DNA from 2 places in the Brevibacterium sp. Z349TD_9 genome. Region 1 is predicted to be linked to the other one. Evidence: riboswitches for the same ligand, from Rfam matches in the RefSeq annotation. Region 1 holds a riboswitch; the other holds the start of a gene.
What was found. A riboswitch is a leader RNA that binds a small molecule or an ion and turns the genes downstream of it on or off. The one in region 1 is predicted to bind thiamine pyrophosphate.

Region 1 (4,412 bases):
GGCCATGTCACGACCGCCGCTGGCCGGAGAGTGGTTGACTCAACTGTAGGCCACGTCACTGCGACGCTGCGGCCCGGCCGGAGTTTTATCTTGACATCAAGATACTTTACCCGACCGGCATGAGCCGCCTCGACCCCCCTCCTCCCACCCGTCCGTCGAGGTGAACTGTGACATAATCGGGATATGACCCGCACTGCCCTCGACTTCGACGAGAACTGGTTCGACGACAACGAGTTCGCCCAGCTTCGTCGCCGTCTCCCCATCCCCTATGTCAATGCCATCCCCGTCCGCGTCGGAGAGGCCGGCGATGTCGAGGAGATCGGCCTCCTGCTGCGCCGCCTCGACGACGGCACCCTGGGTCGCGAGGTCGTCGGCGGCCGCATCCGCTACCACGAGTCGATCCGCGCGGCTCTGCTGCGCCATGCCGAGAACGACCTGGGTCCGCTCGCGCTGCCGGTCGTCCCCCCGGCCATCGCGCCGTTCCACATCGCCGAGTACTTCCCCACCGAGGGAGCGGCGCTCCTCCACGACCCGCGTCAGCACGCGATCTCGATGTGCTTCGTCATGGAGGTCCGCGGCGAGTGCACCCCGCGCGCGGACGCGCTCAGCCTCGACTGGCTCACGCCGTCGGAGGCGCTGCGCGAGGACATCGCGAGCGAACTCTCCCACGGTCAGGAGCACATCATCCGCGCGGCCCTGAGTTACCTCGGCTTTCCCATCTGAGGCCGGGCTGTCCATCGGGCCTGCGCCCGGCGCCTACGCGGGGTGCCGCCCGGTTTTCCGCGGCGCGCTGCGACTCGAGGACGCTCAGTGTCGATTCGCGAGCCAGAAATCGACACTTGGCGTCCTCGACTCGGCAACCCCATGCGCCCGCCGGCCGCTCAGCCACCCCGCGGGCGTACAGCCACCCCGCGGCGCCACAGCAACTCGGCGGTGCCACAGCCACCCCGCGGCGCCACAGCAACCCGGCGACCGCCTCGGCGACTTTTCTACACGCTGTAGAAGTGCACTGGTAGACTGGAGGCGACGACGACGGATGTGGTTTTCGGGGCCGCCGTCATCGTCAGGGTTGGTCAGGCCCCGTCGAGAGGACTGCCATGAACGCTGACGCCCACCGGAACCCCGCTCGCCAGGCCGCTGCGAACCCGACCGATGACCGCGCCGCCGACCCGCGGCCCGCCGAGTCCGGACTCAGCCGCGACCTCGGCGTCCTCGTCGGCTTCGACGGATCCGAACTCGCGGCCCTGGCCCTGCGCTACGCCGCGATCGAAGCCCTCCACCGCGGCGTCCCCCTGACCGTCGTCACGGCGTTCACGATGCCGCTGATGATCTACCCGAACATGGCCTCCATACCCTCCGAACCCGAGGACGAGGCCGCACTGCGGGGAGCCGAGAAGCTCCTCGCCGAGGCGTCCGAACTCCTCGCCGATCATCCCGAACCCGTGACTTACGCGGCCGAATCCGGCGACGCCGCCGGCGTCCTCGTCAACCTCAGCTCCAACGCCGAGGTGGTCATCGTCGGCGCCCGAGGGCGCGGCGGGTTCCTCGGTCGCATGCTCGGATCGGTCTCCACGGCCCTGCCCCCGCACGCGCACTGCCCGACGATCGTCGTCCCCCAGCACTCAGCACAGCGCGGCGAGGCCCGCGGACCGGTCGTCGTCGCCGTCGACGGTTCGGAGGCCGCGCGGATCGCGATGTTCACCGCCGCCGAGGTGGCCGCCTCGAGGGAGGCCGGACTCGAGGTCGTCTCCGTCCTGCCCGCCGGCGAGGAGTGGCTCTACTGGTATCCCGAGCTCGAGCTCGGCGCCGACGTCGCCGACCGTCGGCAGAAGCAGCTCGAGACCGCGCTCTCGGCGGAGGCGGATGCGCTCGGCGAGCAGTTCCCGGGTCTGCCGATCTCCACCTCGGTGGTCGTCGGCGATGCGACCGCGATGCTCTCGGAGGCGACGAAGCGGGCGCAGCTGACGGTGATGGGCACGCGTGGTCGCGGAGCGGTCAAGAGCGCGCTGCTCGGCTCGGTCTCCCGCGGGGTCCTCCACCATGCCGAGGGTCCGGTGATGATCGTCCCGAGCTGACCACAGCCGCACGACACATGACGACCATCGCCGCCTGCCTGATCGCCTGACGCGGTCCCGACAGGCGGCGCGGCGGGTGCTGTACAGTAAGTCTCACGACAGGGGAGCGCCAGCAGGGGCGCTGAGAGTGCAGATCATGCTGCAGACCCTCGAACCTGATGCGGCTAGCACCGCCGAAGGAAGTCGAGACTCTTCTACCCCTCCTTGAGACACGAGGAGGCACAATGCCGAGAACCACCGCGCCCGGAACCGCCGCGAAGTCCGCACCCGCCTACACGCAGGCCCCGCCGACGAAGAAGTGGCGCGTCGTCGACTACGTCGTCACCGCGGTGCTCGGCATCGCGGTCGGCCTGATCTTCTGGGTGCTCGCCGCCAGCTGGAAGGTCATCGAACTCGGCTTCCAGGCCTTCCCGCCCTCGATCGGACTCATCGCCGGACTCTGGGTGCTCGCCGGACCTCTGGCCGGCGCCATCATCCGCAAGCCCGGTGCCGCGCTGCTCTGCGAGGTGCTCGCCGCGATCGTCGAGGGCGTCCTCGGCTCCCACTTCGGCTCGACCGTGCTCCTGTCGGGCTTCATCCAGGGCCTCGGTGCCGAACTCGTCTTCGCCGCCTTCGGCTACCGGAGGTTCACGCTGTGGGTGACGACGCTGTCCGGTCTCGTCGCAGCCGCCTTCATGGCCGTGAGCGAGAACATCCTCTACAACGCCGAATGGCAGCTGACCTACCAGCTCGCCTACGCCGTGTGCGCGATCGTCTCCGGCATCGTCATCTCCGGCATCGGTGCGTGGTACGCCTACCGTGCGATCGCGAAGACCGGGGCGCTGTCCTCGTTCGCCTCCGGCCGCATCCGCTGATGGGTCTGCCGATCCGCGCTCGCGGCTATTCGTGGCGGCACGCCGATCGGGACACGCTCGCCGTCGGCCCCCTCGACCTCGACATCGCCGCAGGTGAGAAGGTTCTCCTCCTCGGCCCGTCAGGGGCGGGGAAGTCGACACTGCTCCACGCGATCGCGGGTGTCCTCCCCGTCGAATCGGGTGAGGCCGGAGGAGAGCTCGTGATCGGTGACGCCCCACCGGATCCTCGCCGAGGTGTGACCGGGCTCGTCCTCCAGGACCCCGATTCGCAGGTGATCTTCTCCCGCGTCGGCGACGACGTCGCCTTCGGAATGGAGAACCTCGGGATGAGCGCCGAAGTCATCGACGAGCGCATCCCCGCCTCCCTGGCAGCGCTCGGCCTCGACCTGCCCCTCGACCACCCCACGGCCGCACTCTCCGGGGGCCAGAAGCAGCGCCTCGCACTCGCCGGCATCCACGCGATGGCCCCCGAGGTCATCGTCCTCGACGAGCCGACGGCGAACATCGACCCCGCCTCGGCGGCCTCGGTCCGGGACGCGGTGCTCACGGTCCAGGCGGCCACCTCGGCGACGATGATCGTCGTCGAGCACCGGGTGAGTCTGTGGTCGGACGACGTCGACACTGTCATCGTCCTCGGGCAGGACGGCGTCGTCGCGCAGGGATCGCCGTCCGCGGTCTTCGGTGATCCCGGCCTCGCCGAGGTGCTCCGGGCCACCGGGATCTGGGTGCCCGAGTCCGGCTCCCGCACTCCCCCGCGTCAGCCGGGAGCGTTGCGATCCGGCGAGCCGGGAGGGACGGTGCTCACCGCTGAGAGGCTGAGTGCGGCCCGGCCACGGGCGGGGGTGCCTGCGACCACCGACCTCTCGCTCGAGATCCGAGCCGGCGAGGCGGTCGGCATCGTCGGACCCAACGGCGCCGGCAAGTCGACGACGGCGCTCACCCTGGCCGGACTCATTCCCGAGTTCGCAGGCGAAGTGCGCGCCCACGGGACACTGGCCGAAGGCGCAAAGCACGACCGGCCCTTCCGCTGGCCGTCGGCCTTCCTCGCACCGAGGATCGGAATGGTCTTCCAGGAGCCCGAACACCAGTTCCTCAAGGCCAGCGTGGCCGACGAGCTCGCCCTCGGCCCCAGGTTGGCCGGATGGAGTGAGAGCGAGGTCGAATCGCGGGTGACCAGACTGCTCGAGACGCTCGGGCTCACCGAGATCGCTGACGCCCACCCGCAGGGACTCTCCGGGGGCGAGATGCGGCGGCTGTCGGTGGCGGCGATGATCGCGCCCAGGCCGCGGGTCCTCATCGTCGACGAGCCGACATTCGGTCAGGATGCGCTGACCTGGGCGGGACTCGTCGCGCTCTTCCTCGACGTCCTCGACCACGGCAGTGCGGTCGTCGCCGTCAGCCACGACCACGACTTCCTCGACGCGATCGGGGCGAGGCGTGTGAGCCTCGGAACGAGCGCGCAGCCGCTGCGAGGTGAGCGCGT
Region 2 (4,412 bases), 540 kb from region 1:
CCATCGAGCCAGTGCAGGCCGACGACGCTGAGCCAGCCGAAGGGTGTCGCCAACGACGAGTTCCGCGAGTCCCGCCAGGTGTTCCATTCGGCCACGAATTGGTTCACGTCGAAGTCCCCTCGCAATCTCATTCGTCGTCCCGGGTCTGCCGCTTCGGAGCTGTGATCAAAGCACCTGTGATCAAAGCTACCGCAAAGGATAGGCTGAGAAAATGAGCACTCCTCCCACCGACCAGACAGCAAACGCGCAGGTCGCAGCCGATCTCTCGGAATTCGTCTCTGCCTCTCCCAGTTCCTATCATGCCACCGCTGCCGCCGCCGACCGTCTCGGCGCCGCCGGCTTCCACCGGCTCGACGAACGCGACTCCTGGGCGCTCGAACCCGGCCGCGGATACTTCGTCGTCCGCGACGGTGCGATCATCGCGTGGATGACCCCGACAGAGACCACCTCGGTGATCCCGCCGTTCCGCGTCCTCGGGTCGCACACCGACTCCCCCGCCTTCAAGCTCAAGCCCGGTGAGGAGTTCGCGACCGCCGGGGTGCGCCAGGTCGGCGTCGAGATCTACGGCGGGCCGCTGCTCAACTCGTGGCTCGACCGGGAGCTCGCGTTCGCCGGGCGCCTCAGCCTCGCCGACGGCACCGTCGTTCTCGCGCGCACCGGGGCGATCGCGCGCATCCCGCAGCTGGCCATCCACCTCGACCGGCAGGTCAACGAGGGCCTCACCCTCGACAAGCAGCGGCACACGACCCCGATCGTCGGTCTCGCCGACCTCGCCGAGGCCGACGTCCTCGAGCTCCTCGCCGCCTCCGCCGAGGTGGATCCCGAGCTCATCGTCGGCCACGACGTCTACACGATCCCCGTCCAGGAGCCTGCGCTCTTCGGTGCCGCAGACGAGTTCTTCGCCTCGCCGAGGCTGGACAACCTCCTCTCCGTCCACGCCGGGGTCACCGCGATGGTCGGGCTCGACGCCGAGGCGCTCGACCACCTCGCCCTCTTCGCCGGGTTCGACCACGAGGAGATCGGGTCGAACTCTCGGTCCGGGGCGAGCGGACCGTTCCTCGCCGACGTCGCCGAGCGCATCGTCGCCTCCCTCTACCCCGACGCGACGCGCAGCGACCACCTCGCCGCGCTGGCCGGGTCGGTGTGCGTGTCCTCGGACGCCGGTCATGCCGTCCACCCGAACTATCAGGAGCGGCACGACCCGCAGGTGCGGCCCCGCCTCGGCGGCGGACCCCTGCTCAAGCACAATGCCCAGCAGCGGTATGCAACCGACGCCGTGGGCACCGCGGTGTGGGCGCAGGCGTGCGCTGCGGCCGGGGTCGAATACCAGGACTTCGTGTCGAACAACGCCGTGCCGTGCGGGTCGACGATCGGACCGCTGACGGCGACGCGGATGGGGATGACGACCGTCGACGTGGGACCGGCGCTCTATTCGATGCACTCGGCGCGGGAGATGTGCGCGATCAGCGACGTCGTCGCCCTCGGTGCCGCCGCCAAGGCCTTCTTCCAGGGAGCGTAGGGGCCGGCGCCGGCACTCCGCACGCCGATCCACGCGCAGCCGACACTTCCAGCCTCGATCCACGCGCAGCCGACACTTCCAGCCCCGATCCACGCGGGGCCCGAATTCCGCGTCGCCCCGGACTCGGAATTCCGGCTGCGCGTTGATCGAAAGCGACCGACTTCGCGGGAGCATCGATTTTCTCCCGCCGCGTTGATCGAGAGCGACCGGGTGCGCGTTAATCGAGGGCGATCGGCAGTCGCCGAACGGTCGACGGGACGCGCTGTTTTGTGGCGACGCGCACACTGTGATAGTCGTTGTGTGACCCCACGGGGGCCTCCGGCAGGAGGCTGAGATCGGGCTAGGGCCGCTCGAGACCGTTGAACCTGATCCGGTTGATACCGGCGGAGGAAGAGAGGATCGCAGATGACTGCGCCTACCCCTGACACACCCGAAAACACCACGCCCGCCGAGGACTTCCCCCTCGAGCAGTACCCCTCGCACTCCCTGGCCTGGCTCGAGGACAGCGAGCACGACATCCGCGTGCCGGTCACCCGCATCGACCTCGAGGACACGAACGGCCGCCCCAACGAGCCCGTCCACGTCTACCGCACCGTCGGCCCCGGCGCCGTTCCCGAACACGGGCTTCCGCCGCACCGCGCGCCCTGGATCGCCGACCGCGACGACACGGAGACCTACGAGGCGCGCGGACACCTCATCGAAGACGACGGCCGAGCCGCCGTCCGCCGCGGGGCGCCCTCTCAGCAGTGGCAGGGTCCGGAGCGGTCACCTCGGCGAGCGAAGAACGGACGCACCGTCACGCAGATGCACTACGCCAGGAAGGGCATCATCACTCCGGAGATGCGCTACGTCGCGATCCGCGAACAGTGCGACGTCGAACTCGTCCGCTCCGAGGTCGCCGCCGGCCGGGCGATCATCCCCTCGAACATCAACCATCCCGAGTCCGAACCGATGATCATCGGCAAGGCGTTCCTCGTCAAGATCAACGCGAACATCGGCAATTCCGCGGTGACGAGCTCGATCGCCGAGGAGGTGGAGAAGCTCCAGTGGGCCGCGAAGTGGGGTGCCGACACCCTCATGGACCTCTCGACGGGCAACGACATCCACACCACCCGCGAATGGATCATCCGCAACTCCCCGATCCCCATCGGCACCGTCCCCATCTACCAGGCACTTGAGAAGGTCGACGGCGACGCCGAGGCGCTCACCTGGGAGATCTACCGCGACACCGTCATCGAACAGTGCGAGCAGGGCGTCGACTACATGACCGTGCACGCGGGCGTGCTGCTCCGCTACGTCCCGCTCACCGCGGACCGGGTCACCGGCATGGTCTCTCGCGGGGGCTCGATCATGGCCGGCTGGTGCCTGGCCCACCACGAGGAGAACTTCCTCTACACCCACTTCGACGAGCTCTGCGAGATCTTCGCCCAGTACGACGTCGCCTTCTCCCTCGGCGACGGGCTGCGTCCCGGATCGATCGCCGACGCCAACGACGCCGCACAGTTCGCCGAACTCGACACCCTCGCCGAGCTGACGAAGCGCGCGTGGGCCCACGACGTCCAGGTCATGGTCGAAGGCCCCGGCCACATCCCGCTCCACCTCGTGCGGGAGAACGTCGAGAGGCAGCAGGAGCTCTGCGACGGCGCGCCCTTCTACACCTTGGGCCCGCTGGTCACGGACATCGCTCCCGGCTACGACCACATCACCTCGGCGATCGGGGCCACGGAGATCGCCCGCTACGGCACCGCGATGCTCTGCTACGTCACCCCGAAGGAGCACCTGGGCCTGCCCGACCTCGAGGACGTCAAGACGGGCGTGATCACGTACAAGATCGCCGCGCACGCCGCCGACGTCGCGAAGGGACATCCCGGGGCGAGCGCCCGTGACGATGCACTGTCGAAGGCGCGGTTCGAGTTCCGCTGGCGCGATCAGTTCGCCCTCGGCCTCGACCCGGAGACAGCGGAGGCATTCCACGACGAGACCCTGCCCGCCGAACCGGCGAAGACCGCGCACTTCTGCTCGATGTGCGGGCCGAAGTTCTGCTCGATGCGCATCTCCCAGGACATCCGCGACACCTACGGAAGCGCCGAGGCGCAGGCCGCGATCGCGGGCATGCAGGCCAAGAGCCGGGAGTTCCTCGAGCGCGGGGCCCAGGTGTACCTTCCCGAGCCGACGGTCGGCCCCCGCCGAGGCTGAGGCGCGGGGCGCGCTGGCAGCGTCGCTCCACGCGGGGCCGGGACCCGGGCCGCCGATCCACGCGGGGCCGGGACCCAGGCCGCCGATCCACGCGCAGCCGGAAATCCGAGTCGCCCCGGACGCGGATTTCGAGCGCCGCGTGGATCGAGCGCTGACCATCGTCGACGGACTCAGTCCCTCACTTCTGCAGCTCGTCGAGGGCCTTCTGCGAGCCGGGTGCGAGTGTGATCGGCTCCGGCGGCACCGCAGTGTCGAGTGTGATGTCCTTCGCGGCCGCATGGACCTTCTCGAGGTCGGCCTTCTTGTCATAGATGAGCTTCGTCAGCGCGCACTGCGTGCCCTCATCCATGTCGTTGCGGACCATGAGAACGTTCGGGGTGACGATCGTCTTCACCGTGCCCGCGCCCTTGTAGGTGTCGGCGGGGATCTCGGCCACCTCGTAGACGGGGTTGAGCTCCTTCATCTTGCTCTCGAGCCCGGAGATGTCGACGAACTCGACGTCCCCGCCGTTCGAGGTGAAGAGGTCGGTGACGCCTGCGGTGGGCAGACCGCCCGACCACACCATGCCGTCGATCGTCCCGTCTTTCATCCCGTCGACCGTCTTGGCGAGGTCGAGCCGCTGCTTCGTCACATCACCGTCGGCGAGGCCCGCGGATTCGATGAGGCGGTTGGCGATGACCTCGGTGCCGGACTTCGG

Region 2: another riboswitch for thiamine pyrophosphate. It lies ahead of thiC (phosphomethylpyrimidine synthase ThiC); the one in region 1 lies ahead of AC0VYB_RS04080 (ECF transporter S component).

The regions. Positions count from the first base shown of each region.
Region 1 covers NZ_CM149680.1:930,425-934,836, reverse strand. Annotated here, with positions in the region: gene AC0VYB_RS04090 (DUF4916 domain-containing protein) at 184-723, shown strand; gene AC0VYB_RS04085 (universal stress protein) at 1,098-2,075, shown strand; TPP riboswitch at 2,166-2,274, shown strand; gene AC0VYB_RS04080 (ECF transporter S component) at 2,300-2,929, shown strand; gene AC0VYB_RS04075 (ABC transporter ATP-binding protein) at 2,929-4,412, shown strand, end outside; gene AC0VYB_RS04070 (energy-coupling factor transporter transmembrane component T family protein) at 4,412-4,412, shown strand, end outside.
Region 2 covers NZ_CM149680.1:392,495-396,906, reverse strand. Annotated here, with positions in the region: gene AC0VYB_RS01745 (DUF1684 domain-containing protein) at 1-107, opposite strand, end outside; gene AC0VYB_RS01740 (M18 family aminopeptidase) at 212-1,519, shown strand; TPP riboswitch at 1,818-1,928, shown strand; gene thiC (phosphomethylpyrimidine synthase ThiC) at 1,925-3,715, shown strand; gene AC0VYB_RS01730 (TAXI family TRAP transporter solute-binding subunit) at 3,894-4,412, opposite strand, start outside.